One region of the Bradyrhizobium sp. MOS001 genome, then DNA from elsewhere that is predicted to be linked to it. Evidence: riboswitches for the same ligand, from Rfam matches in the RefSeq annotation. Region 1 holds a riboswitch; the other holds the start of a gene.
What was found. Region 1 has a riboswitch for S-adenosylmethionine ahead of CT676_RS33035 (homoserine O-acetyltransferase). Riboswitches for the same ligand answer to the same signal wherever they lie in the genome.
Positions count from the first base shown of each region.

Region 2: another riboswitch for S-adenosylmethionine. It lies ahead of CT676_RS20130 (O-succinylhomoserine sulfhydrylase); the one in region 1 lies ahead of CT676_RS33035 (homoserine O-acetyltransferase).

Region 1 is NZ_SPVJ01000040.1:5,233-19,682, forward strand. Features, by position in the region: gene clpB (ATP-dependent chaperone ClpB) at 1-1,120, opposite strand, end outside; gene CT676_RS33015 (MOSC domain-containing protein) at 1,362-2,150, shown strand; gene CT676_RS33020 (TIGR02594 family protein) at 2,276-2,962, opposite strand; gene CT676_RS33025 (alpha/beta hydrolase) at 3,178-4,041, shown strand; gene metW (methionine biosynthesis protein MetW) at 4,101-4,763, opposite strand; gene CT676_RS33035 (homoserine O-acetyltransferase) at 4,779-5,981, opposite strand; SAM riboswitch at 6,073-6,152, opposite strand; gene CT676_RS33040 (chorismate mutase) at 6,357-7,205, shown strand; gene CT676_RS33045 (histidinol-phosphate transaminase) at 7,242-8,336, shown strand; gene CT676_RS33050 (prephenate/arogenate dehydrogenase family protein) at 8,333-9,271, shown strand; gene CT676_RS33055 (DUF2125 domain-containing protein) at 9,383-10,567, opposite strand; gene CT676_RS33060 (gamma-glutamylcyclotransferase) at 10,678-11,289, shown strand; gene CT676_RS33065 (lysophospholipid acyltransferase family protein) at 11,286-12,059, opposite strand; gene CT676_RS33070 (YdcF family protein) at 12,071-12,775, opposite strand; gene CT676_RS33075 (ABC transporter permease) at 12,848-13,816, opposite strand; gene ftsE (cell division ATP-binding protein FtsE) at 13,809-14,450, opposite strand, start outside.
Region 2 is NZ_SPVJ01000015.1:39,747-54,196, reverse strand. Features, by position in the region: gene CT676_RS20145 (OpgC domain-containing protein) at 37-1,302, shown strand; gene CT676_RS20140 (lipolytic enzyme) at 1,302-2,081, shown strand; gene CT676_RS20135 (SGNH/GDSL hydrolase family protein) at 2,094-3,083, shown strand; gene CT676_RS20130 (O-succinylhomoserine sulfhydrylase) at 3,243-4,439, opposite strand; SAM riboswitch at 4,511-4,590, opposite strand; gene CT676_RS20125 (2'-deoxycytidine 5'-triphosphate deaminase) at 4,701-5,807, shown strand; gene CT676_RS20120 (PAS domain S-box protein) at 5,925-6,338, shown strand; gene CT676_RS20115 (hypothetical protein) at 6,443-7,495, shown strand; gene CT676_RS20110 (MATE family efflux transporter) at 7,658-9,103, shown strand; gene CT676_RS45290 (hypothetical protein) at 9,100-9,603, opposite strand; gene CT676_RS20100 (SRPBCC family protein) at 9,704-10,105, opposite strand; gene CT676_RS20095 (VOC family protein) at 10,349-10,708, opposite strand; gene CT676_RS20090 (AraC family transcriptional regulator) at 10,764-11,603, opposite strand; gene CT676_RS20085 (methylated-DNA--[protein]-cysteine S-methyltransferase) at 11,699-12,274, opposite strand; tRNA gene CT676_RS20080 (tRNA-Gly) at 12,448-12,521, shown strand; gene CT676_RS20075 (DPP IV N-terminal domain-containing protein) at 13,031-14,450, shown strand, end outside.

The DNA of each region.
Region 1 (14,450 bases):
CCACGAGCGCGGAATCGGTGATCCGCACGCCATGGTGCTGCTCGTACTTATCTTTCAACCCGCGGAGGATCGAGATGGTGTCCTCGACGGAGGGCTCGCTGACGAAGATCGGCTGGAAGCGCCGCGCCAGCGCCGCATCCTTTTCGACGTGCTTGCGGTACTCGTCGAGCGTGGTGGCGCCGATGCAGTGCAGCTCGCCGCGCGCGAGCGCGGGCTTGAGCAGGTTGGATGCGTCCATCGCGCCGTCACCCTTGCCGGCGCCGATCAGCGTATGCATCTCGTCGATGAACAGGATGAAATTGCCCTCGCTCGCGGTGACTTCCTGGAGCACGGCCTTCAGCCGCTCCTCGAACTCGCCGCGGTACTTCGCACCCGCAATCAGCGCGCCGAGATCGAGCGAGAGCAGCTTCTTGTCCTGGAGGGTCTCGGGCACGTCGCCGTTGACGATGCGCAGCGCGAGGCCCTCGGCGATGGCGGTCTTGCCGACGCCGGGCTCACCGATCAGCACGGGATTGTTCTTGGTCCGGCGCGACAGCACCTGGATGGTGCGGCGGATCTCCTCGTCGCGGCCGATGACCGGGTCGAGCTTGCCGTCGCGCGCAGCCTGGGTCAGGTCGCGGGCATATTTCTTCAGCGCGTCATAGGCGTTCTCGGCGGTCGCGGAGTCCGCCGTGCGGCCCTTGCGCAGCGCCTCGATCGCAGCATTGAGATTTTGCGGGGTGACGCCGCCCTTGGCCAGGATCGTGCCGGCCTCGCTGGTCTTTTCCAGCGCAAGGCCGAGCAGCAGCCGCTCGACGGTGACAAAGCTGTCGCCGGCCTTCTCGCCGGCCTTTTCGGCGGCGTCGAAAGTGCGGGCGAGCTCGGGCGCCAGATAGATCTGGCCGGCGCCGCCGCCGGAGACCTTCGGCACCTTGTTGAGGGCGTCCTCGGTCGCCTTCAGGATGGCGCGGGAATTGCCGCCGGCGCGGTCGATCAGCCCGGCAGCGAGGCCCTCATTGTCGTCCAGCAGAACCTTCAGGACGTGCAGGGTCGAAAACTGCTGATGCCCCTCGCGTACCGCAAGCGATTGCGCGGACTGAACGAAGCCCCTGGAGCGTTCGGTGTACTTGTCGATGTTCATGTCTTTTCTTTCCCTCGGCCTGCCCCTGGAGCCCTCTAAGGCACTCCAAACGGCATCTTCATTGGGTTTCCGCTGGACGCGTTGACGTTCCTCAACCGGCAGCGGTCGTTATCAGCCGGCGCTGGCGCCGGCCTGACCCAGATGTGGGAAGCTTGGCCTCGGATCGGAAGAGGCGCGTTCACAATTTCGTGCACGGGTCCGCCTGCTTGGCGCCAGCAGGTCGAATCCCTTAAGTAGCGACATGACAGCCAGCCAGACCGCCGAAATCACCGGCCTTTACCGTTACCCGATCAAAGGCCTGACGCCGGAATCCCTGCCCCGGGTCCCCCTGCGGACCGGCCAGACCCTGCCCGCCGACCGCCGCTACGCCATCGAGAACGGACCGAGCGGCTTCGATCCGGAGGCGCCGGCCTGGAAGCCGAAAATCCAGTTCCTGATGTTGGCACGCAATGAGCGGCTGGCGTCCCTCGACAGCCGGTTCGAGGACGCGACCAACCGCCTGACCATCCGCAAGGACGGCCAGATCGTCGCCAGCGGGAACCTCGAGACCACTGCCGGGCGCGCCGCCATCGAGGATTATTTCACGGAGAATTTTCAGCCGGAGCTGAAGGGCCCGCCAAAAGTTCTGTCCGGCCGCGACCACAGCTTTTCCGACGTCGCCCGCAAGGTCGTGTCGATCATCAACCTCGGCAGTGTCCGGGCGATCGAGACCATGCTCGGCGGCGCCGCAGTCAATCCGCTGCGCTTCCGCGCCAATCTCTACGTGAAGGGCTGGCCGGCCTGGTCCGAGCTCGAGCTCGTCGGCGAGACGCTGGCGATCGGCGAGGCCCGGCTCAAGGTGGTCAAGCGCATCGTCCGCTGCCCGGCGGTCAACGTCGATCCCAAGACCGCGCAGCGCGATCTCGAGATACCGCCGACGCTGTCGCGCAATCTCGGCCACATGGATTGCGGCATCTATGCCGAGGTCATCGCCGATGGCGAGATCGGCGTCGGTGACGCGATCGCGGTGGAAGCGCCGAAGCTGGTGTGAGCCGTCCGCCGCTGCCGTAGTGTGGGCAAAGCGAAAGCGTGCCCACCACTCCGGTCCATCTAACTCCGTTGCACCGCCGGTGGGCACGACGCTTGCGCGCCTTTGCCCACCCTACGGCTCCGTCGTCAGTTCGGCATCACATACGCATAGATCCGGCCGCGCGAGACCGGCGCCTCGCGAACACGATTGCCGTTGTTGCCGGAAATCATGATCGGATTGCCCTGCGCGTCCACGCCGGTGATGATGCCGACATGGCCGCCCCGGCGACCGCGCGACATGACCGCGATGGCGCCGACCTGCGGACCGGAGACACGCGTGCCGTAGCGCGCGAACGAGCTCGCCATGTCGGAGCCGGTGCCCTGATGGCCGGTGTGCTGCAGCACCATGTTCATGAAGCGCGCGCACCACAGGCTGCCGCGCCCGGTCGGATTGCCGCCGATATAGCGACGCGCCTCGGACACGAGGCCGGATCCGCCGCCGAAGCCGCCACCGCTATTGGCCATTCCAGGATTGGTCATTCCGTTGTTGGCCATGCCGCCGACATTGGCGTTCGGATTGTAGCTCGCCTGGGTGTCGGCGAAGCCGCTCGCCTGCAACTGCGCCGCGCCGCGCTCGAAGCGCGAGCTGCGGGCATGGTGGCGATAATGACGGTAATGATGATGTCTGGCGTGATGCACGTAAGCGTGCCGCTCTGCGCTATGACGATGATGCGGCCGCGCTGAGGCCGGAGAAACGAACGCGGCAACCGCCGCGAAGAAAATCGCCAGCGCGACAACACAACGCGACAGGCGAGACGCAAACAACTCCAACATACTTCATCCTTCTTGACACCCCACTTCCCCAATCGGCCCGTGCGATGGCCGGCATCCGTCTGGCCGTTAAGCCGCCGGATGTGGCGAGAAAAAGACGCCACGCCCGCGAATAGCTGCGATGATTTTGTGCCGGTGCTGGCTTGAGGCTGCCGCATTGCGGACAACAACGTTAACTGCAATTCTCCAAAGGCGGCTTGAAGAGAGGGAAACAGTTAATGCCCCACGCCACGACCAGAGACGACGTCCGCATCTATTTCGAAGAAGCGGGTCAGGGAACGCCGATTATTTTTCTGCATGAGTTCGCGGCCGACTACACCAATTGGGAGCCGCAGATGCGCTACTTCTCGCGCAGCCATCGCTGCATCACCTATTCCGCGCGCGGCTACACGCCGTCGGACGTGCCTGATGGCGAGGTCTACACCTACAAGCATTTCTACACCGACGCGCTCGCGGTACTCGATCATCTCAAGATCGAGCGCGCGCATCTCGTCGGCCTGTCGATGGGCGCCTATTCGTCACTCCAGATCGGGTTGAACGCGCCGCAGCGCGCGCTGTCGATGACGCTGGCCGGCGTGGGCTCAGGATCGGAGATCGAGAATCTCGACAACTGGCGCAAGCAGTGCCGCGCCAACGCCGAGCAGTTCGAGACGCTCGGCTCCGCCGAGGTCGCAAAGGTCACGCGCGAGGCGCCGAGCCGGATTCCCTTCCTGGTCAAGGATCCGCGCGGCCATGCCGATTTCTACGCCGCACTGGCGCGCCACGATGCCAAGGGCTCCGCGAACACGATGCGCGGCTTCCAGGGCGGCAGGCCATCGATCTTTGCGATGACCGACGCGATCAGAGGCGTAGCGACACCGGCGCTGATCATCTGCGGCGACGAAGACGATCCCTGCGTCGGAGCAAGCCTGTTCCTGAAGAAGCACCTGCCCGCGGCGGGCCTCGCGATGTTTCCGAAATCCGGCCACGTGCTCAATCTCGAAGAGCCCGCGCTGTTCAACGAGAGCGTGGAGCGGTTCGTGACGCTGGTGGAAGCCGGGCGCTGGCCGGTGCGCGATCCGCGGTCGCTGGCGGCGCATTAGACTGCCAGCCGCTGTCATTCCGGGATGCGCCGACAGGCGCAGGCCCGGAATGACGGCAGCTACTTCCCCTGCCCGCGCGTGAGCAAGAACACACCCTGCTCGCCGAACATGTTCCACACCCACCACGGCAACCGCAGCCGCAATGGACGGCCGTAGAGATCCAGCGCCTCGGCGCGCTCCATCTTGACGTCGATCGCGTCGCAGAGCTCGACGAAATCCTTGATGGTGCAGAAATGGATGTTGGCGGTGTCGTACCAGGTCGCCGGCAGATTCTCGGTGCGCGGCATGTGGCCGCCGACCAGGAGCTGGAGCCGCATCTTCCAGAAGCCGAAATTCGGGAACGACACGATGGCGCGGCGGCCGATGCGCAGCAGATTCTCCAGCACGACCCGCGGCTGCCGCGTCGCCTGCAGCGTCTGCGACAGGATGACGTAATCGAAGGCGTCGTCGGGATAATTGACGAGATCGGTGTCGGCATCGCCCTGCACCACCGCGAGGCCCTTGGCGACGCAGCGATTGACGCCCTCGCGCGACAGCTCGATGCCGCGCCCGTCGATGCCGCGGGTCTCCAGAAGCTGGAGCAAATCGCCCTCGCCGCAGCCGACGTCGAGCACTTTCGAGCCGGGCTTGACCATCTCGGCGACCAGCAGATGATCGGCGCGAAACTGGCCTGACTGCTCCGTCGCAACGCCGCCCAGCGGCAGCACTTCCTGCACAGACATCGCTAGCCGTCCTTGTCAGTCAATCCTGCCGGTGAGCCCGCGCGCCTTCCCTGCCGATTGCAGGAAAGCACGGGCGATATCGAAGAATTCTGGCACGTCGAGCAGGAAGGCGTCATGGCCGCGATCGGTCTCGATCTCGGCGAACGACACCCGCGCGCTCGACGCGTTCAGCGCATGCACCAGTGCGCGCGATTCCGCGGTCGGGAACAGCCAGTCGCTGGTGAAGGAGACCACGCAGAAGCGCGTCTCGATGCCCGCGAACGCCTTCGCCAGCACGCCGCCATGGTCGCCGGCGATGTCGAAATAGTCCATCGCACGGGTCAGATAGAGATAGGAGTTGGCGTCGAACCGCTCGACGAAGGACGAGCCCTGGTAGCGCAGATAGCTCTCGACCTGGAAGTCGGCGTCGAACGAGAACGTCGGCAGCTCGCGGTCCTGCATGCGGCGGCCGAACTTGCGATGCAGCGCGGCGTCGGAGAGATAAGTGATGTGCGCGGCCATCCGTGCCACCGCAAGTCCGCGATGCGGATGGATGCCCTGATCCGTGTAGCGGCCGTTGTGCCAGTCGGGATCGGCCATCACGGCCTGGCGGCCGAGCTCGTGGAAGGCGATGTTCTGCGCCGAGTGCCGTGTCGAACAGGCAATCGCCAGCGCGGAGTACACGCGCTTGGGATAGGCCGCGGTCCATTGCAGCACCTGCATGCCGCCCATCGAGCCGCCGACCACCGCGAACAACGTGTCGATGCCGAGCCGGTCGATCAGCATCGCCTGCGCGCGCACCATGTCGGGAATGGTGATGACGGGGAAATCCAGGCCCCACACCTTGCCGGTCGCGGGATTGATCGAGGCCGGCCCGGTCGAGCCCATGCAGCCGCCGATCACGTTGGCGCAAATGATGAAGTAGTGCTGAGGATCAAGAGGTCGGCCGGGACCGACCAGCGTCTCCCACCAACCCGACTTGCCGGTGACGGGATGCACGTTGGCGACATGCTGATCGCCGGTCAGCGCATGGCAGATCAGCACCGCGTTGGAGCGATCAGCGTTGAGCTCGCCATAGGTCTGGTAGGCGATCTGGAACGGGGTGAGATCGATGCCGCAATCGAGCCGCAGCGGCTGCTCGGCGCCGAACTGCGCGACCTGCGAATTCGGATGATCCGCCTCATGCGACCGGTCGTCGGCACTGATCGCGGGACTCGGCACAGACTTGACGCCACCCATCTCTGACATCGCCCTCGTTTGCGATCAGACGTTCGATCGCAGTGACATCAGGCCATGAAAAACCCGGCCTGAACGATAGGTTCGGCCGGGATCGAAAGGGTCCCCGGCCTGTTTAGCGAGTTTTTTAACGTGGCTGCAAGCCGGCCGGCTCAAATGACCACGGAACAGGCAAAACCTACTGTCTTGGGCGGTTTTCGTCAAGTCGCGGTCCGGATTAGCCAAATTCGTCTCTGTCACATCAGCCCAAAAGGACGTCATTTCTCTTTGCTTTCGCCGCCCCGACTGCCTAATCAGGATATCGATCGCAGCGGATCCGAACCTACCAGCTTGCCTGGCCGATCCGCATTGGAACGCCTCTCAACAGTCCAGTCAGATATGTCCCACCGTCCGCCCGCGCCACCATCGCTCCAGGAATTGCGCAAGGAGATCGACGCGATCGACGAGGGCATGCATCGTCTCCTGATGCAGCGCGGCGACATCATCGACCGCCTGATCCAGGTAAAGCAGACCCAGGAGGTCGGCTCGGCGTTCCGCCCGGCGCGCGAGGCCGCCATGATGCGTGACATCGTCCAGCGTCATCGCGGCATCCTGCCGCTCGACACGGTCGAGAGCATCTGGCGCGTCATCATCTCGACGTTCACTTACGTCCAAGCGCCGTTCTCCGTGCATGCCGACATCTCGGTGAGCGAGCCGGCGATGCGCGATTCCGTGCGCTTCCATTTCGGCTTCACGGTGCCTTACGTCGCGCATTTCAGCGCGCAGGCCGCGGTCGAAGCGGTGGCGAAGTCCAAGGGCGATCTGGCGCTGGTCTCGGCGACCTCGAGCCGCACGCCATGGTGGCTGGAGCTGGAAGCGGACGGCGCACCGAAGATCATCGCGCGGATGCCCTTCGTCGAGCGCGCCGACCATCCGGCCGCGCTGCCGGTGTTCGCGATCTCCCGCGTCGCCGACAGCGCCGTGGTGACGGAGGTCGAGACCTTCAGCGTGCGCGTGTCCGGGTGGAACGCCGAGGTCGCGCGGGCGCTGTCGCCGCTCGCCGAGATCGTGGCAGTGCCCGATACCGCCTTCGACGGCGCAGCGCTGCTGGTCTCGGTCACGAGCGCGACCAGCATCGACAAGATCAAGGCTGCCCTGATCGAAGCGGGGGCCTCGGTGCGCTCCACGGCCCTCGTCGGCAGCCACGCAACGCGCTATACGGTGCCCTCGACCGGGTCGAAATCGTAGATCGCGAACCGCCTAAAGCTACTTCCGGAGTTGAAGATGTCCCGCCCCGTGCCGAATCCCGGCATTCTCGATATTGCGCCCTACACGCCCGGCAAGAGCCCGGTGGCTGAGCCGGGCCGCAAGGTGTTCAAGCTCTCGGCCAACGAGACGCCGTTCGGGCCCTCGCCCAAGGCGATCGAGGCGTTCAGGAACGTGGCGGCGCATCTGGAAGACTATCCGGAAGGAACCTCGCGCGTGCTGCGCGAAGCGATCGGGCGCTCTTTCGGGCTCGACCCCAACCGCATCATCTGCGGCGCCGGCTCGGACGAGATCCTCAATCTGCTCGCCCACACCTATCTCAGCCACGGCGACGAGGCGATCTCGACCACGCACGGCTTCCTGGTCTACCCGATCGCGACCATGGCGGTCGGCGCCAAGAACGTGGTCGCGCAGGAGACCAACCTCACCTGCAATGTCGACGCCATCCTCAAGGCGGTGACGCCGAAGACAAAGCTGGTCTGGCTCGCCAATCCCAACAATCCGACCGGCACCTATGTGCCGTTCGACGAGGTCAAGCGGCTGCGCGCCGGCCTGCCGTCGCACGTGCTGCTGGTGCTCGATGCCGCCTATTCCGATTACGTCTCGCGCAACGACTACGAGATGGGGATCGAGCTCGTCGCCACCACCGAGAACACCGTGGTGACGCACACCTTCTCCAAGATCCACGGCCTCGCCGCGCTGCGCGTCGGCTGGATGTTCGGTCCGGAGCACATCATCGACGCGGTCAACCGCATCCGCGGTCCCTTCAACGTGTCGACACCGGCGATGTATGCCGCGGTCGCAGCGATCGAGGACACTGCGCACCAGGCGATGTCGAAGCAGTTCACCGAGACCTGGCGCAACTGGCTCTCCGAGGAGATCGGCAAGCTCGGACTGAAGGTGACGCCCGGCGTCGCCAATTTCGTGCTGATCCACTTCCCGGAAAATGGCAAGACCGCGGACGAGGCCGACGCGTATCTTACCAAGCGCGGGCTGGTGTTGCGCGCGCTGAAGAACTACCGCCTGCCGCATTCGCTGCGCATGACCATCGGCACCGAGGAGGCCAACCGCCTCGTCGTCGAGGGCCTGCGCGACTTCATGGCCGGCAAATGAGCACCACACCGCACTTCCAGCGCGTTGCGCTGATCGGCTTCGGCCTGATCGGCGGCTCGATCGCGCGCGCTGCGAAGCTCCAGGGCTTGGCCTCCGAGATCGTCACCACCGCGCGCTCGGAGAAGACGCGCGCGCGGGTGCTGGAGCTCGGCATCGTCGACCAGGTCGTGGCGACCAATGCGGAAGCGGTGAAGGATGCCGATCTCGTCATCCTCTGCATTCCCGTCGGCGCCTGCGGGCCGGTGGCGCAGGAGATCGCTGCGCATCTCAAGCCGGGCGCGATCGTCTCCGACGTCGGCTCGGTCAAGGGCGCGATCGTCAGGGACATGGCGCCGCATCTGCCGAAGACCATTCATTTCGTGCCCGCGCATCCCGTCGCCGGCACCGAGCATTCGGGTCCCGATTCCGGTTTCGCCGAGCTCTTCATCAACCGCTGGTGCATCCTGACGCCGCCGGAAGGCGTCGATGCGGCGGCCACCGATCGTCTGCGCGCGTTCTGGGCGGCGATGGGCGCCAAGGTCGAGATCATGACGCCGGATCATCATGATCTCGTGCTCGCGATCACCAGCCACCTGCCGCATCTGATCGCCTACACCATCGTCGGCACCGCCGACGAGCTGGCGCAGGTGACGGAGTCCGAGGTCATCAAGTTCTCGGCCGGCGGCTTCCGCGACTTCACCCGCATCGCAGCGTCCGACCCGACGATGTGGCGCGACGTCTTCCTCGCCAACAAGGAAGCCGTGCTGGAGATGCTCGGCACCTTCACCGAGGATCTCGCCAAGCTCACCCGCGCGATCCGGCGCGGCGACGGCGAGGCGCTGTTCGACCACTTCACGCGCACGCGCGCCATCCGCCGCGGCATCGTCGAGATCGGCCAGGATTCGGCAGCGCCGGATTTCGGCCGGCCGCATGCGCAGCTCGGCAAGAAGCCGTAGCACCCCTCTCGCCTTCGTCATTGCGAGGAGCGTAGCGACGAAGCAATCCAGACTGTTTCCGAAGAGGAAGAGAAAGTCTGGATTGCTTCGCTTCGCTCGCAATGACGGGGATCAATACAGCGGCGGGATCTGCCCGACCTTGACCGGGCCGAGCAGCACGGCACCGTCGACGAACTTCAGCGGGAAGCTCCTCGCCTTCTTGCCTTCAAGCGTGCTCTCGGTGCCGATCGAATTGATGCCGGCCGCAACGCCGGCATTGGCGTTCTGCTTGATGACCTTGCCGAGGCCGGGAACGGCGCGGTCGAGGGCGCCGAACAGATTGTTGAGGTCCTGCGACTTCACGCCCGGCGCAACGCGGTCGAGGGTTGCCTGCGGCACCCCCTCCTCCAGCATCTTCTCGATGCCGAGCGCCGGGATCACGCGCTCGAGGCCGGTCACGGTCATCTGCAATTCGCCGTCGAGTCGGCCATTGGCCGAGAGGCCGAGCGTGCCGGCCGCAACCGCGATCATCTCGCCCTGCTGGACGCGCGACTGCACGATCTCGATGTGACCGCCGGCGGCCTGGATCTCGCGGAAGCGTTGCGGCCACGGCTTTGGGGTGAGGTCGGAGAGGCCCGTGATCTTCGCACGCGTATCCGCCTCGAACGGCTCGGCGAGCAAGGGATGAACGCCCTGGATGCTGCCCTGCGCGACGTGCAGCACGGTCTCGATCACAGGATGATCCGACCGCGACCCGTCTGCGAGGCGACCGTGCAGCTCGACCTGCTTGGCGCGCGCGAGCGGCACCTGCACGCTGCCGTCGAGACGATTGATGACGGGATCGTCGAACACGATGGAGGCGCGATCCGGCACCGCCGGCAGGCCGAACACGCTGCTGCGGCCCTTGCTCCAATTCACCACGAAGGTGTTTTGCGTGACGCCGTCGGTGAGCGTCGCCGGCGCGGAGAATTCGGCGATGACGCGCTTGGGATCGTAGACCTGGGCGACGACCAGGATGTTGTCGAGCTTCGCCGTGAACGGCGTCTTGCTGGCGTTCTGCGACACCAGGGCGACGCTGGCGCCGGAGCACTGGACCTCGAAGCGGAACGGGAAGCCGGCGATCGAGCGCTTGGCGCAATCATAGATGCGGCCGGACTTGGCCTCCTGCGCCCGCCAGGCGTCTGCGGCGATTTCGGCCTGCGAGGCCGCATAGAACCAGAAACAGCTCCACGCGACGGCGAGGATCAGGAGGATAATGGGGGCGATGAAAAGGCCCCAACGGGGGCGGCGGCCTGTGGCAACGGTCATATCTGACATGCGGCGACCCTTTGACCCCAGATTTTGTCAAATGTAAGCGGGGTTCGGCCGCGCCGAAAGGCCGAGAATTCGCTTCGCTTGGGGGCGTCGTTCTGGTAGCCGTGCCCGAAATGTCGGAAATCACCCTCCCCTCCGTCACCACAGCCAAGGGCGACCTCTGGGTGTTCGGCTATGGCTCGCTCATGTGGCGGCCGGGCTTCGAATTCAGGGAACGCGTCCCGGCGCGGCTGGTCGGCGAGCACCGCGCGCTGTGCGTCTATTCCTTCGTGCATCGCGGCACGCCGGAGCAGCCGGGCCTGGTGCTCGGGCTCGACCGCGGCGGCGCCTGCCGCGGCATTGCTTTTCGCGTCGCCGAGAAGGACCGCGCCGACGTCGTCGCCTATCTGCGGGCGCGCGAGCAGGTCACCTCCGTCTATCGCGAGGTGATGCGCTCGGTGTGGCTTGAGAACGATGCGCGACAGCGCGTCTCCGCGCTCGCCTATGTCGTCGATCGCGGCCACGTCCAGTATGCCGGCCGGCTGTCGCTCGCCGACCAGCATCGCCATGTCGTCCAGGGTCATGGCCAGTCCGGCGCCAACCGCGACTACGTGACGGCAACGGTGAAGGCGATCGAGGCCGAAGGTTTTCGCGACACGCAATTGCATCAGCTCGCGACCATGCTGCACGGTGATGCGCATTCGCTGCACGCGCCGGCTCCCGCAGAAGATCGAGAGAACCGCTAGCTCTGCGACGGCGCGTAGCTCGGCGACGAGCCGATCAACTGCTCCTGCTCTTTCCGGCCCGCTTCGACGAGGCGGCCGGTCGCGTCTTCGATGGCGGTTTGCACGCGCGAGAGAAACTCGTCTTTCGGAAGGCCTGATGGCAGCGGATCGAGGAACTCGACCACCAGCGTGCCGGGATAGCGCATGAAGGTGCGGCGCGGCCAGAACAGGCCGGAATTGAGCGCGATCGGCAGGCACCGCACGCCGCAGGACGAATAGATCTGCGCAAAGCCGGTCTTGTAATCGGGCGCGGCGCCGGGCGCCCGGCGTGTGCCTTCCGGAAAGATCACGAGCTGCCCGCCTGCGCGCACCGCGTCGCGCGCCCGCCGCGTCATGTCCAGCAGCGCCTTCACGCCGGCCTTGCGGTCGATCGCGATCATTCCGGTCTTGACCAGGAACTGGCCGAAGACCGGGATCTGCATGAGCTGACGCTTGAGGATGAAGATCGGACGGTTGAAGAAGCCCGGCAGCACGAACGTCTCCCAGAACGACTGATGCTTCGCCGCGATCACCAGTGGCCCTGCCGGAATCTTCTCCAGCCCACGGAATTCGACCTTGATGTTGCAGATCACGCGCATCAGGAACAGCGTCGCCTTCGCCCACCATTGCGCGATCGTCAGCATGGCGCGCGGCGGCAATGCGAAGGTCGGCAGCGCCACGATCGCGAGGCATACGAGCACGGCGTAGAACAGCACGTTGAACAGGAGCGAGCGCAGGAAAATCAAAAACATCGATGGTCCGATCAATTGGCCTGTGCCGTGGCGGGCCGCTTCGGCGCCACGCCAGCAGGCTGCTCCGACATCTCGGGGGAAAGGTCAATCCCGAAATCCTCCAGCCGCACCCTCAGCTCGGCGGCGATGTACTTGACGTATTCGGACAAGAGCAGCCGCAAGGTGGAGGCCGAGGTCCACCACGGCTCCTCACGCCATTTTTCGCCGACCACCGCGAACGGGATCAGCGTGGTCTCGGGCATCGCATGCGAGAACTCCACCAGCGCGCGCGGCATGTGATAGTTCGAGGTGACGACGATCAGCGATCTGAAGCCGCGCCCCTCGGCCCAGCGCCGCGCTTCCGCCGCGTTGCCGCGGGTCGAGACCGCAGTGCGGTCGAGATCGACACAGCAATGCATGAAGGACTGGTTCTCCGGCAGCGTCCGGGAAATGTCGCTCGCCGTCGAGGTCGGGTGCACGCCGGAGATCAGGAGCCGCTTGCCGTAGCCGGCCGCCAGGAGCTCCATCGCATCCGACACCCGCGAGGAGCCGCCGGTCAGGACCACGATGCCGTCCGCCTTGCGGTCCGGCGCGATCTCGGCGCCGCGCAATTGCGCCAGGAAGGCGATGAAGCCCGCCGCCGCGCCGACGAAGACGAACGCGATCGTCGATACCAATGCCGCGCGCAGCCAGCCGCGCGGCAATTTCGGCGATCGATCGTCGGTCGGCAAGGTCATATGATGTCGGTGATCCCTTCCCCGGATGATTTTAGGACGTTTTGAGGCGAAGTGGAGTCCGGTTTATCGGGCTCAATCGACATCATTCAGCGTCGCGAACAGCGTCTGGCGCGAAGCAACCGCGGTGATGGCGCCGATCAGCACCGCCTGCACCGCGAGCACGATGTAGCCCGACGGCCGCAGCGAAAAGGTGCCGAGCAGAGCTGCGAACTGGTCGCCGACGGGGGTCCCGGAAAACCAGCCGGCGATCGACTCGGAGAAGCCGAACACCAGCATGGCGGCGCCGCCGCCGATCACGCCACCCTCCAGGCCCAGCCTGAGGAAGTGACGCAGGAAGCGGTTGGCGATGTAACGGTCGCCGGCACCGACGAAATGCAGGACCTCGACGATCGGTTGGTTCGCCGCCATGGCGCCGCGGGTCGCGAACGAGACCGAGATGATGGTCGCGATGATGACGAGGGCGAGGATACCGATGCCGGCGAGCACGGTGGCGTTGGTCATCGAGCGCATCCGCTCGATCCAGGCGCGGTGATCGTCGACGCTGGCGCTTGGGGCGGCCTGGGTCACGCGCGCGCGCAAGGCGCCGAGATCGAGCGGCGTGCCGGGCTGCACGCGCGCGATGATCATCCGCGGCACCGGCAAATCGTCCATCGACAGGCCGGTGCCGAGCCAGGGCTCGAGCAGCTTGCCGCTCTCGTCCTTGGTGAACGGCTTGACCTCGATGATGCCGGCCTGCGCGCGGATGGCCTCCGTCACTGCCGCCGTGTCGCGATCGAGATCGCGGCCGGTCTGCGGGCGGACCTGGATGGTGATTTCGCTTGCAACGTCCGACTGCCATTCCGCGGCGGAGGCACTGACGAGCAGCACCGTGCCCGTGGTCATCGAGGCGAGGAAGGTCATGATGGCGACGACGGCAACCAGCGCGCGGCCGTGGATCGAGGCGCGCGGCACGATCGGCGACATGTTGCGCGCCTTGGGCGGAAGCTGCGGACGCTCCTGTCCGAGATCTACCAGCACGCCGCGGTCGTCGGGCCTACTCATAGACGTGCAGCCGCCCCTGGTGCAGCACGAAGCGTCGCGCCTCGTACTGGTCCATCAGGCCGATGTCGTGGGTGGCGATGATGACGGCGGTGCCTGATTTGTTGAGCTCGATGAACAGCCTCAGCAGCCGGCGGCCGAGCGTCGGATCGACGCTGCCGGTCGGCTCGTCGGCGAGCAGGAGTTGCGGCCGCGAGATCACGGCGCGCGCGATCGCCGCGCGCTGCTTCTCGCCGCCGGACAGGATCGGCGGCAGCGCGTCCATGCGGTCACCGAGGCCGACCCAGCGCAACAGGTCGATCACCTCCTTGCGATAGCTCGACTCGCTGCGGCCCATGACGCGGAACGGCAAGGCGACGTTCTCATAGGTCGTCATGTGGTCGAGCAGGCGGAAGTCCTGGAGCACGATTCCGATGCGCTTGCGCAAATCCGCGATCTCGTCCTTGCCGAGCTGCGAGATGTCGTGGCCGAACAGGTTGACGAGGCCGCGCGTCGGCCGGTGCGACAGGAACAGCAAACGCAGCAGCGAGGTCTTGCCGGCGCCGGACGGGCCGGTGAGAAACTGGAAGGAATGCGCCGGAATCTCGAAACTGAGGTCGCGCAGAATCTCCGGCCCCAGTCCGTAACGCAATCCGAC
Region 2 (14,450 bases), on a different contig from region 1:
ACACGTCGCGATTTGCGGAAGGGTTTCGAACCCCCGATGACCATTGCCGACCAAGTGACGGGATCGACGATCGCGGGAACCGGCAAGCCTGCGGAGGCCAGACCTGCGGAGGCGAAGCCGCGCTCCGCCGCGCCGGCCATCACGCTGCCCGCCATCGGCGAGCGCGAGCTCCGGCTCGACCTGTTCCGCGGGCTCGCGCTGTGGCTGATCTTCGTCGACCATCTGCCGCCGAGCCTTTTGACCTGGTTCACGATCCGCAATTACGGCTTCAGCGACGCCACCGAGATCTTCATCTTCATCTCCGGCTACACCGCGGCGTTCGTCTACGGTCGTGCCATGCTCGAAAGCGGCTTCGTCGTCGCCACCGCGCGCATCCTGCGGCGCGTCTGGCAGATCTATGTCGCCCACGTCTTTCTGTTCACGATCTTCCTCGCCGAAATCTCCTACGTTGCGACCAGGTTCGAGAACCCGCTCTACACCGAAGAGATGGGCATCATGGATTTCCTCAAGCAGCCCGATGTCACGATCGTGCAGGCGCTGCTGCTGCGCTTTCGTCCGGTCAACATGGACGTGCTGCCGCTCTATATCGTGCTGATGCTGGCGCTGCCCTTGATCTTGTGGCTGATGAAATGGCGGCCCGACGTGACGCTCGGCCTCTCGGTCGTGCTCTACGCGGTGACCTGGGAATACGACCTCTATCTGTCGGCCTATCCGAACGGCTTCTGGGCGTTCAATCCCTTCGCCTGGCAATTGCTTTTCGTATTCGGTGCATGGTGTGCGCTCGGAGGTGCGCGACGCATGTCGCGCATCCTGGCGTCCCGCGTCACGATGTGGATATCGATCGCCTATCTCGTCGCGGCGTTCTACGTGACGCTGACCTGGTATGTGCCGCAGCTCTCCCACTTCATGCCGAGGCGGCTCGAGCAGTGGATGTATCCGATCGACAAGGCCGATCTCGACGTGCTGCGCTTCACGCATTTCCTGGCGTTCGCCGCGCTCACCGTTCGCTTCCTGCCCCGGGAATGGCCGGGCCTGAAATCGCCCTGGCTGCGGCCGCTGATCCTCTGCGGCCAGCATTCCCTCGAGATCTTTTGTCTCGGCGTCTTCCTCGCCTTCGCCGGCCATTTCATCCTGGCCGAAGTCTCCGGCGGCGCAGCCATGCATGCGCTGATTAGTCTCTCCGGAATCCTGATCATGTGGGGCGTTGCATGGGTGATTTCGTGGTACAAGCGCGTGGCTGACAAGAGCGGTGCGAAAACCAAAAACGCCGTCGGCAACGCCGATCTGGCGGGAGGGGGCTGATGAAGGCGAAGGTTCTCCTGAGCCTGGTCCTGCTGTGCGGTAACCTCGCCGCGCCCCTGGCGCGCGCGGGCGATGCCGTGCCGGCTGCTCCGGCCGCGCCCCCGGCCTGCGAATTGCCATCCTATCTGCTCACCACTGAAAGCCAGCTTCCGAGGGTCGCCGATGCCATCAAGGCCGGCAAACCGCTCGAAATCCTCGTCATCGGCAGCCGTTCGACCACGATTCCGGCCTCGGAGGACAGCTCCTATCCGGCGCGCATGCAGGCCATCCTGCAGGACAGGCTGCTGCCGTCGGAGACCGTGCACGTCTCCGTAGAAATACAGAGCAAGAAGACGGCCGAGGAGGCGGCCGCCACCTTCGTTAAGCTGATGGAAGCAAAAAGGCCTACTTTGGTCATCTGGCAGACCGGGACTGTGGATGCTATCCGAGCGATTGATCCCGATGATTTTCGCGGGGCGGTAACCGAAGGGGTTTCCGCGCTGCAAAAAGCAGGGGCTGACGTCGTGTTGATGAACTTGCAGTACAGCCCGCGTACCGAAACCATGATCTCGGTGCCGCCCTATCTCGACAATATGCGGGTGGTGGCGCAGGAGCATGACATCCCGCTGTTCGACCGTTTCGCGATCATGCGGCAGTGGAATGATCAGGGTCAGTTCGACCTGTTCAGCCCGTCCCGCGGGCCAGAGCTGGCGAAACAGGTCCATGACTGCCTTGGCCGGGCGTTGGCACAGTTTGTGATCGACGCAGCCCATCTGGGGCCGGCCCAGCAGCAAAATTGAGGTCTAGCGTTAATGAGTTCTCTCCGCCCTTTTTGGTTGACTGCATGGCTGGCTGCGCCCGCGGCGGCTCTGCTGCTCCTGACGCCGGTGTCGCTGGCACCAGTGCAGGCGCAGGCCACGCAGGCAACGCCCGCGCCGCAGCAGGCCGCTAGTCCGGCTTCCGCTTCGCCTTCCCAGACCACCGTCGCCGCGACGTCCCACGAGCAGCGCGGCGTGACCGCCCGCGCCATCGACAAGGTGAAGCAGGTCGCGAAATCCGCCGGGGACATTTTCAGCCGCGTGCCCTGCCTCACGCCGAAGGGTGGCTCGAAGGCGATGGGCTCGCTGCCGCATGTCGCGGGCAAGCTCGTCGCCGGCAAACCCGTCGTGATCGTCGCGTTCGGCTCGTCGTCGACGGCAGGCTATGGCGCGAGCTCGCCCGATTTCAACTATCCGAACCGTCTCGCCGCGCAGCTCCGCCGGCAATATCCGACCGCCGACATCACCGTCATCAACGCCGGCGTCGGCGGCGAGGACGCGCCCGAGATGATGAAGCGCCTCCAGAAGGAGGTGATCGACGTGCATCCGGATCTCGTGATCTGGCAGGTCGGCACCAATGCGGTGCTGCGCAATCTCGATCCCGGTGACACCGCCAAGATGGTCGAGGACGGCATCTCCCGCATCCAGGCCGCTGGCGGCGCCGACATCGTGCTGGTCGATCCGCAATATTCGCCGGCCGTCAACCAGCGCAAGGAGAGCGCCGGCAAGATGGTGCACCTGCTCGGCAAGGTCGCCGAGCTCCGTCACGTCGGCATCTTCCCCCGCTTCGAGGTGATGCGCGACTGGCACGAGAATCAATCGATCCCGGTCGAGAGTTTCGTGATCGCCGACGGCCTGCATATGAACGATTGGGGCTATGCCTGCTTCGCGCAGATCCTCGGCGACGACATCATCCGCTCCGTCGGCCAGATCAAGCTCGGCGTCAACGTGCCCGCCGACGTGCGGACGTATCGGCCGATGTAGCTCGGTGCCGTAGGGTGGGCAAAGGCGCGCTCTTCGCGCGCCGTGCCCACCATCTATCGGCGATATGATCGTGAATGGTGGGCACGCTTCCGCCTTCGCTCTTCGAGCTACGGCGGACAAGTCGCTTTGCCCACCCTACGTTCCGAGCTCGTGAAGCCCTCACGCCTTCTCCAGCGCCGCAGTCAGATCCTCGATCAGATCATCCGCATGCTCGAGCCCCGCCGAGAAGCGGATGAAGCCCTCGCTGATTCCGAGCGCGGCGCGGTCTTCCGGCTTGAGGCGCTGATGCGTCGTGGTCGCCGGATGCGTGACGAGGCTCTTGGCATCGCCGAGATTGTTCGAGATTTTTGCAAGCTTGAGCTCGTTGAGCACGCGGAACGCACCCTGCTTGCCGCCCTTGACCTCGAAGCCGACCAGCGTCGAGCCGCCGCGCATCTGCTTCTTCACGAGAGCTGCCTGCGGATGATCGGCGCGGCCGGGATAGACCAGGCGCGAAATCTTCGGATGGCTCGCCAGCACGTCGGCGATGCGTCCCGCCGTCTCGGTCTGCGCGCGCACGCGTACGCCGAGCGTTTCCAGGCCCTTGAGCAGGACCCACGCGTTGAACGGCGAGATCGACGGGCCGGTCTGGCGCATGAAATTGTGGATGTGCTCGGCGATGAACGCTTCCGACGACAGGATGATGCCGCCGAGACAACGGCCCTGGCCGTCGATGTGCTTGGTCGCGGAATAGACCACGACGTCGGCCCCTAACGCGAGCGGGCTCTGCCAGATCGGCGTCGCGAACACGTTGTCGACGACGAGCCGCGCGCCGCCGCTGTGCGCGATCTCGGCGATCCCTGGAATGTCGAGCACGTCGAGCGTCGGGTTGGTCGGGCTCTCCAGGAAGAACGTCTTGGTGTTCGGCCGCAAGGCGCGCTGCCACTGGTCGAGATCGGCTCCGTCGACCAGCGTCGTCTCGATGCCGTAGCGCGGCAAGAGATCCTGAATGACGTAGAGACAGGAGCCGAACAGGGCGCGCGAGGCCACCACATGATCGCCGGCCTTCAGCGGCGCCAGGATCGCGGTCGTCACCGCGGCCATGCCGGTCGCGGCCGAGCGGGCGGCTTCGGCGCCTTCGAGCTCGATCATGCGGCGCTCGAACATCGAGATGGTCGGGTTGGAATAGCGCGAATAGATGAAGCCGGGGTCCTCGCCCTTGAACCGCGCCTCGCACTCCTCGGCGCTGTTGTAGACGTAGCCCTGGGTCAGGAACAGCGCCTCCGACGTCTCGCCATATTGCGAGCGCAGGGTGCCGGAATGGACCAGGCGGGTTTCGGGACGGTATTGCGTGGTGGACGCCGGGGACTTCGACATAGGACCTCCTCTGCGTGACCATCGAAAATGGTCACAAAAAAACCGGCCTGGATAACTTCCACGGGCCGGGATCACAGAGGTCCCCGGCCTGTTTAGCGACTTATTTAACGTGGCTGCAAGCCGGCCGGCTCAAATCACCACGGGATAAGTGATGCTCATATTCCGCAATGGCCTTTCCGTCAAGGCGTCCATCGGATAGCCGTAAAAGGCTGCTATTTCCCGCATGTCCGGATGCATTTGACCCCTGACGAGGACCCCCGGTTGAGCTTCACGGTTGCCGCCGACGCCAATGGTATCCTGCCCGACCGCATGATCGCGGCGATGGCGAAGGCGGGCCTCATCCTGCCCGCTTATGACTTCGTCGAAAGCCAGATCCAGCCGGCGAGCCTCGACCTTCGCCTCGGCGACATCGCCTATCGCGTTCGCGCCAGCTTCCTGCCGGGTCCCGGCGCGACCGTCGCCGAGCGCATCGACGAGTTAAAGCTGCACGAGTTCAGCCTCGCCGATGGCGCAGTGCTGGAGACCAACTGCGTCTACATCGTGCCGCTCTTGGAAAGCCTGGCGCTGCCGCCGGAGATCGTCGCCGCCGCGAACCCGAAAAGCTCGACCGGCCGGCTCGATGTCTTCACCCGTGTCATCGCCGACGGCACCCGACGCTTCGACATGATCGGCGCCGGCTATCACGGCCCGCTCTACGCCGAGATCAGCCCGAAGACGTTTCCGGTACTGGTCAGCGAGGGCTCGCGCCTGAGCCAGGTACGCTTCCGCACCGGAGATGCCATCCTCAACATCGACGAGCTCGAGGCGCTGCATGCGACCGAGCGTCTCGTCGATCTCGACGATGCCGATCTCACCGGCGGCGTTGCCGTCTCCGTCGACCTCTCCGGCGAGAAGGCCAACGGCTTCGTCGGCTATCGCGCCAAGCGCCACACCGGTGTCGTCGACGTCGACCGCCGCTCCGGCTATGCGGTGGAGGATTTCTGGGAACCGATCTCGGCGCGTCCCGACGGCAGCCTGATCCTCGACCCCGGCGAGTTCTACATCCTCGCCTCCAAGGAAGCCGTGCAGGTGCCGCCCGACTACGCCGCGGAGATGGTGCCGTTCGATCCCCTGGTCGGCGAGTTCCGCGTGCACTATGCCGGCTTCTTCGATCCCGGCTTCGGCTATGCCGGAGCTGGCGGGCAGGGATCGCGCGCCGTGCTCGAAGTGCGCTCGCGCGAGGTGCCGTTCATTCTCGAGCACGGCCAGATCGTCGGCCGTCTCGTCTACGAGAAAATGCTGGCGCGCCCCGACGCGATGTACGGCCAGCGCATCGGCTCGAACTACCAGGCGCAGGGCCTCAAACTATCGAAGCATTTTCGGGTGTAGCTCCACACTCTACTACTGTCATGCCCCGGCTTGACCGGGGCATCCAGTACGCCGCAGCCCCTCGATTGACTACTGCCGGGATGCAAGCTGAAATCCGGCTGCATGCGAGGTGGCGAGATGAGTGTTCAATCCGAACTCGACGCAAGAATCCTCGACGACGTCGCGGACGCGCTGATCTATTCGGATCGCTCTGGCACCATCACGCGCTGGAATCGTGCATCGACCGCCTTGTTCGGCTTCTCCGCCGACGAAGCGCTCGGCCAGAACCTCGATCTGATCATTCCCGAACATCTGCGCGCCGCGCACTGGAAGGGCTTCGAAGCTGCGCTTGCCACCGGGGCGATGAAGCTTGCGGGCAGGCCGACGCTGACCCGCGCGCTGCACCAGAGCGGACGCAAGCTCTACATCGAGATGACCTTCGCGCTGGTGCGCGATGCCGGTGGTGCCGTGGTCGGATCGGTCGCGATGGCGCGCGACGTCACCGAACGCGTCGAGCGCGAGCGTGGGGCCAGGCTTGCGCAAAATTCGTGATGCGGAATTGACGGGCTGGCGTGCAGGGCGCTCTGCCTGAGCGTCAGGTTGCCTCGTACAGGTCGCAGTGACACACTCGATCAAAACAACGATCGGGAGCGAACATGACCGCCGCAACAGACGCAGCACAAGAAGCGCAATGGAAGCGCTGGCGCGCGGTCGCCGACCTCTATCACGCCTATTTCACCGGACTCATCCTCACCGTCGTCACACGGCGCGGCACGGCGGATGCTGCCGAATTCGTCTTCCGCGTGTTTCGCCGCCAGCAGCAGGAGCGCTTCCTGCCGGGGCTCGAAAAGCTCGGTCTCAATCATCTGCCGCCGGCGGTGGCCGCCGCGCAATATCATTATCTCTCCAACTGGATCGGCGGCGTGCATGTCGAGTACATGTATGAGAGCGACCGCAAAGCCTGGATCCGCTATCCGCCGCCGCGCTGGATCTGGAAGGGCACCGCGATCTGCGGCGTGCCGGGTGAGGTCAGCCGCGCGATGCTGCGCGGCTGGCACGCCAACAATGGCGTCGCGCTCGGCGATACCAGGCTCGGCTTCGTCTGCACCAAGCAGAGCGTCGACGGTCAGGATGGGCTCGAAGGCTATTATTATCAGTACGACCACCAGCTCGGGCTGGATCAACGCCTGGTGTTCGCGCGCCATCTGGAAGCGCCGTTGTTCGACGCTAAAGCCGCGCCTGCCTTGCCCGTCGCGAGTTGGCCGAAGCCGCGGCTGGAAAAGGCCTACCGCAACTACGCGATGGAATATGTGCGCACCGCCGCGCCCGTCATGGTGCAATTGTTCGGCCCCGAAGACGCCGGCTATCTCCTGCACCTCACTGGCAAGCTGATCGGGATGCAGTATTTTGACGAGGTCGCCGCGGCGCTGTCTATGAGCCGTGGTGGCGCCAGCGAGTTCGCAGCGTTCCTGAACGCTCTGTTTGCCGCGCAGGATGACGCTGCCGAGACGACGGCATCAGAAGGCACGTTTGAATTTCGTCAGCAGAGCTGGAAGCTGATGGATGACGTCGCCGACTATCATCGCGTCTGCACCAGGGTGCTGGAAGGGTTGTTCGAGGGGCTCGCTGCCGGATGCGGGCGGCACATCGGCGTGCACCTGCGCCCGACAGCGGGCGGTCAGCCGCCGCTGGTGTGGACCATTGAGTAATTCCATCTGTTGAAATGCGCTGCCGCAGGGCACGCCTGCATCCGGCGCAGGAGGAATCGGCAATTGTCGTGCTAAGCCTGTCGCCGCGCCTTCCGCGCGAAGAAATTTATTGGCACACCTACGCATTGCCGCGCCGCGAATGGCCTGCGCCCGGGAGAGGACATGTCCGACATCGCCGAAATCCCGGTCGATGAACAAGAGCGTCCGTTGCCGCCGCCTCCGCGGCCGGTACGAAGCGCGCTGATGGACGGGCCGATTCTGCGCACGCTGCTCGGACTCGCCTGGCCGAACGTGGTCGCGCTGTCGGCCGGCACCTGTGTGGTGATAGCGGAGACCTCCTATATCGGCAGGCTCGGCGTCGAGGCGCTGGCGGCAATGGCGCTGGTGTTTCCGACAGTGATCCTGACCATGACGATGTCCGGCGGGGCAATGGGCGGCGCCGTGGCGTCGGCCATCGCGCGGGCGCTCGGCGCAGGCGACCGCGAGCGCGCCGGCACGCTCGCCGCGCATGCGCTCTTGATCGGCATCACCTTCGGCCTCGTCTTCATGCTGGGCATGCTGATCTTCGGGCCCAAGGTGCTGGAAATGCTTGGTGGCCGCGGGGATGTGCTGACGCATGCGGTCGCCTACACACAGGTGTTTTTTGGCGGGGCCGTGCTGCCGTGGCTGCTCAACACCATGGCCGGCGTGTTGCGCGGCACTGGCAACATGAAGCTGCCCTCGCTGTTGATGCTGAATTCCGCGGTCATGCAGGTCGTGCTTGGCGGCACGCTGGGCCTCGGGCTCGGGCCCGTGCCGCAGTTCGGCATGCGCGGCGTCGCGGCCGGCTCGCTGATCGCCTATTCCATGAACATCTGTGTGATGGGCTGGTACCTGTTCTCCGGCCGCGCCCGAATCGTACCGAAACTGCGCGGGCTGCGCGTTCAATGGGCGATGTTCTTCGATATCCTGAAGGTCGGCGCCATCGCCTGCTTCTCGCCGCTGCAATCGGTGCTGACGATCTCGATCTTCACCCACATGCTGGCAAAGTTCGGCACTGCGATCCTCGCCGGCTACGGCATCGGCGCGCGGCTGGAATTTTTGCTGACCTCGATCGCGTTCTCGTTCGGCATCGCTTCGGTGCCGATGATCGGCATGGCGATCGGCGCGGTGCGCATCGCGCGCGCCCGGCGCATCGCCTGGATCGCCGGTGCGAGCGCGTTCGTCGCCGTCGGCGCGCCGGCGTGCCTCGTCGCGCTGTTCCCAGATCTCTGGGTCAACATCTTCACCGACAGCGCCACCGTGCGCGCGACCAGCCATGAATATCTGTCGACGGTGGCGCCGTTCTACGCCTTCATCGGGCTCGCCTCGACAATGTATTTCTCGTCGCAGGGCGCGGCCAAGGTGATCGGGCCGGTGCTGGCGCAGACCGCGCGCCTGATCTACATCGCGGCGATCGGCTGGTGGCTGTCGACGCATGATGCCACCGCGCAGAGCTTCTTCTGGCTGGCCGCGAGCTCGATGGTCGTGCTCGGCCTGCTCTCGTGCTCCAGCGTGGTGCTGACACGCTGGGGGCCGCGCGAGACGAAACCTGCGATCAGGCCTGCGCTTTCGGGCGTTGCAGACTAGCGGTGTCTGTGGCGGCGATGGCCGCCACCGCCGCCGACATTGGCGAGCCGCATCAGCTGCGGAATCATCGCCATCATGTCGCCGCCGCCGGAACCACCCAGCATACCCATGATGTCGCCGCCACCCATGCCGCCCATTCCGGTCGGCATGTAGCCGCCTGCGCCCATCGGCGTGTAGTCGCCGTAGTTCGGCGCGCCGAAGCCACCGCCGAAATTGCCGCCACTCAGGCTGCCGCCGCCCCCCATCATGCCGCCGAGCCCGCCGCCGCCGTTCTCCATCATGCGGCTCATCATCGGACCCATGGTCTGCATCAGCATGGCGAAGCGGCGCTTGCCCATCTTCGCCTTCATCATCTCCAGCATCGGCGCCATCTGGGTCATCATGTCCTCGCCGCCGGCGCCTCCGCCGCCGAGGAACTGCGCCTTTGCCGGCGCGCTCGAGATCGAAAATAGCAGCAGCACGGCGGCCGCCTGGCAGATCACCTTATCCGCACCTCTCATGGCCTGCTCCTCGCGTGCGTGGCTCCGCCGGGAGAGCGGAGCCAACCGGACGCACGCGGCCATGGTTAGGGTCGGCGAGGGCAGGGCTCTGTGAGAAAGATCACGCAGCCACAGCCGGGAACGCCCGGTGTATCGCGGCGACGGCGTCCTTGGTCTGCCCCTGGACGTAAGCCGCAAGCTCGTTCGGCAGCATGTCGATGATCCAGACAAGGCGGCAGCTCGCCTCGCCCTCGGCGATCACCTGCACCGAGGCGCTGTAATGCCTGAGCCGCTCGTTGTTGATGGCGTAGACCAGCCGCTGTCGCGCATCGTCGCAATCGACCAGCACCTCGCGCGCCACTGATCCATTGGCGAAGGTGACGATGCGTGCATCACCGTCGAGCGTGCAGGCGGTGACGAAGCCCGGCGCCAGCCGCTGAGGCAGCGCGCCGAAATCGCGTACGGCGTCCCAGACGTCGCGGGCCGGGACGGGGAGGGAAATGTCGTTGTGGATGGAGGCCATGGTAGATTCCTATAATTTGGAGAAACAAGCGAGCCATCATCTCAGGCGTCATCGTCCGACTTGCCGCCTTCGCTAAGGCTTCGGCGGCCAAGTGAGTTCTTGGCCCGGCGAAGCCTTGGCGGAGACGGGATCGGGCGATCCAGTATTCCAGAGGCCGCTGTGATTGAATCGAGAAGCCGCGGCGTACTGGATGCCCCGGTCAAGCCGGGGCATGACAGCGTGTGAGGCGATGGCGGCCGACGCTCACACGCAAACCGCCTCGATGTTGTTGCCATCGGGATCGATCAGGAACGCCGCGTAGTAGGTCGGGCTATAGTCCTTGCGCGGGCCGGCGCCGCCATTGTCACGGCCGCCGCTCTTCAAGCCTTCGCTGTGGAATGCCTTGACCGCATCATGGTCCTTGGCGCGAAACGCGATATGCGCGCCGTCGGCCTTGCGTCCCTTGTTCAGGTGCAGCCAGAGCGCCGGCTCGCCCTTCGGCCCGAAGCCCGCATAGCCGTCGCCGCTCGAGCACAGGGCGTAGCCGAGCGGCGCAAGCACCGCGGTGTAGAAGCGCGTGGCGGCGTCGAGGTCGGCAACACGCAGTCCGATGTGGTCGTACATGATCGTCTCCATTGCAAAGCGCGCCGCGACTGGCGCGCGCCGGAGACGACCCTATTCAGTTGAGGGTAGCGCGCTCTTGGAGAATCTTGCGCTCGCCCTTCGACGCCTGCCGAAACTTCGTCGGCGACACGCCGGCGGCGCGATGGAAGGTGCGGACGAAATTGGAGAGATCGCCGAAGCCGACGTCATAGGCGACGTCGGTGACCGCGATGTCATCATCTGTCAGCAGCCGCGCCGCGTGGCGTAGCCGCGAGCGCACCAGATATTGATGCGGGGTGACGCCGAGCACGGCCGAGAACAGCCGCAGGAAATGGAACGGGCTGAGGCCCGCCTGCCGCGCCGCCTGTTCGAGGTCGACCTCGGCATGCGAGTTGGCGTCGATCCACACCGCGGCTTCGACTGCGCGGCGGCGGTCGCGTGCGGTGGGCGTGGCCGGCTTGCGCGCCTTGCCCGAGACGACATCGATGAAGCGGCCGGCGAGAATTTGACCGACCTCGTCGAGACCGAGGTCGCTGTTGCCATCTGCCGCCGTCTGGGCGAGCTCGCCCAGCACCATCAGCTCCGGCAGCGGCGGTGTCGCGCCGACCTGCCAGATCTCGCGTCGTCCCCCGAGGGCATCGACCAGGTCTTCGCTGAAGAAGAAGCCCAGGCAGACGTCGCCGCTGACATGCTCATGCGTGCAGGTGTATTCCTCGCGGGGAGCGCCGACCAGCATCGAGCCCGCCACCAGCTCGAAGAAGCCGGCGCGGCACTGGCAGCCGAAGCTGCCGGAGCGAACATACGCAATGGAATGGCCGGTGCGGCACTCCGCGAACGGCTTGTCGTCCGGTCCCGCATCGCAGCGAAACTCCGAGACCGTCATCGATTGCGTGGTCAGCAGCGTGGTCGCATCCATGCCACCCATCTAGGCATGATCCGGACAAGTGTGTAGCGGTTGTCCGACAAGATCATGCCCAAAAAACAAAGCTAAGGTGCGATTGCGATCGCGCCTTAGCTGGGCCTCGGTGGGGCAACGGGCAGCAGCACCTCGAACAGCGTCTTGCTCGCGACCGGATGGGCGCCCTCGAGCGCAAGCAGCCGCCGCTTGGAGATCACCCCGCCGTAAGGCGAGAGCCGGTCGGCGTAATTGCCGGCCTCCAGCACCCGGTGGCAGGGCACGATCAGCATGTAGGGATTTTTGGCGATCGCCTGCGCCACCGAATGCGCGGCGCCGGAGGCGCCCAGCGCCTTGGCGATCTCGTGATAGGTGCGCGTCTCCCCGCGCGGAATGGCGCAGGCGGCTTCATAAACGCGCCGGTGGAAGCCGGGGACGCCGCCGGCGTCCAGGCTGACCTCGGAAAAATCAGGGTCGCCGCCCTGCAGCAAGCCTGCGATGCCCTCGATCGCAAGCTCGGCATTCAGCGGAGGCTGCTGCTCGCGCGCCTCGGGATGGACCGCGAAAATCCGGCGGCGGGTATCGATCTCCCGCGCCTCCGGCAATTGCACGGCGACCACGCCGGTGCTGCTCCAGACGATGCCGCAGCGCCCTATGGCCGTGTTGAATATCGTGTAGCCACGCCCCAGCATGCACACGCCCCACTCAGTGCACGTCTCTCCCCAGACGCGCGATCATAACACCGCCACAATCCGGCGCACCCAAAATCTTGCCAGGACGTTAACAACCGTCCGGCCGGCCGCGCCAAAGCGCTTGGCGAGCGGCGCCGTCTCGGCTAATCAGGGTTGGCGTGAGATGCGCATTCGCGGGCGTAGTTCAATGGTAGAACGGCAGCTTCCCAAGCTGCATACGAGGGTTCGATTCCCTTCGCCCGCTCCATTCAAAAATTGATGGCCGCTGATTTGGCGTGTTGGATGTTTCTCCGACCCCTGGCCACGTTCATCTTGGCGTATCCGGAAGCATGAAGGGGCCGAAGATCCGCCAAATGGCGTCGGTCTCCCCAGCGTCGGTTAAAGTGGCCAATTTTTGGCGATGGCAATTCTTGGTGATGTAACGGATCACCGCTCGCGCTGCATTTCAGAAGGAGCGGCTTATTCATCCCGACGACACGAGATCACCCTGAGGGATGCTATGCGCTCTCGCAGTTCGGCGCGGCTGCGTATCGTGAAAGACTGCTGGCGCAGTTTTGATTGCCTGTCGTGCAGCGGCGCAGCCAACGACGCTCAATCTGATCCTTCATCTGATCCTTCGCGGCTGCATCAAGCGTTCGTCATCTAGGGCACTAAACTTGCCTTGGACAGCAGGGACTCATTGGTGCCGCGTTTCTGTTTCTGATTGTCGTGCAAAACATTCGGACCCGGCCTGTTGCCGGGCAAACGGAGGCATTGATGACGAATTCAGCACCTGTTTTCACCGCTGGCGGTGGCAGCGACGATGCGTTCACGCGCGTGTCGACCAGCGCAACCGGGGCGCAGGCGGATGGCGCGAGTGTCCAGGCAGCGTTCTCGCCCGACGGCACGAAAGTGGCGTTCGCATCCTATGCCGACAATCTGGTGCCCGGCGATACCAACGGTGCACCCGACGTCTTCGTGAAGGACCTTTCGACCGGGGCGATCACGCTCGTGTCGACCGATGCCAGCGGGGTTCAGCTGGGTGGCTACCAGCCGATTTTTTCGCCCGATGGCACCATGTTGGCGTTCGCAACGGGCGCCGACATCTTCGTGAAGGACCTGGCCACCGGTGCCCTCACGCGCGTATCGACGAGTGCCAGTGGGGAACAGGCGGACGGCTTATCGACCACCAACCCGATATTCTCGCCTGATGGCACCAAGGTTGCGTTCTATTCCGATGCCGACAATCTCGTGCCTGATGATACCGACCACGTGCGCGACATCTTCGTGAAGGACCTGACCACTGGCGCGATAACGCTCGTGGCGCCCAGTCCATACAACGGAGGACCCGGCGGCGGCGGGCTTGAGAATGGCTTTACCTTCCCCCCCTCGTTCTCACCCGATGGCACCAAAATCGTGTTCGGGTCGGCCACAGTGCGCGGCGACACCACCGAGATCTACATCAAGGACCTTTCCACCGGGGCCACCACACTGGTGTCGGAGAGCGCCAGCGGCGCTCGTGGGGATCGCGGCAGCTTCGACCCGGTGTTCTCGCCAGATGGCACCAAGGTGGCGTTCTATACCTTTGCCGACAATCTTGTGCCGGGTAGTTCTAACAACCTAATCGGCAACATCGTCATTAAGGATCTGACCACAGGCGCGGTCACGCTGGTATCGACCGATGCCGACGGAGTCCCGCAGAACAACGGCGAAGCCCAGAAACCCGTGTTCTCGCCTGATGGCACCAAGATTGCGTTCTATTCCAGTGCCACCAATCTCGTGCCGGGTGTCAATGCCGATCAGGTCGTCTATGTGAAGGACTTGGCCACGGGTGCCATCACGGCCGTCTCGACCAATGGGGGCAGGCCGTGGGAATTCGGGGGCGGCAGCCGGCTTCCCGTGTTCTCGCCTGATGGCACCAAGGTGGCATTCGAGTCTTTATCCAGCATTCTGGTGCCGGGCGATACCAACCATACCTACGACATCTTTGTAAGAGATCTTACTACGCGTTCCTTCACCGCAGCGAAGCTGACGGACAATGGCGCTGCCCATGTTTCGACATCGCAGGCGGGTTTCTTTGCCGGTGCCCACACGGTCGCGGTGGCACCGCAAGACGGCAATCTCGGCACACTCACGGCCACCATCGACGTTGCCGATGGCAAGGTGACGTGGAGCTATGATGTCTCTCATGCCAACA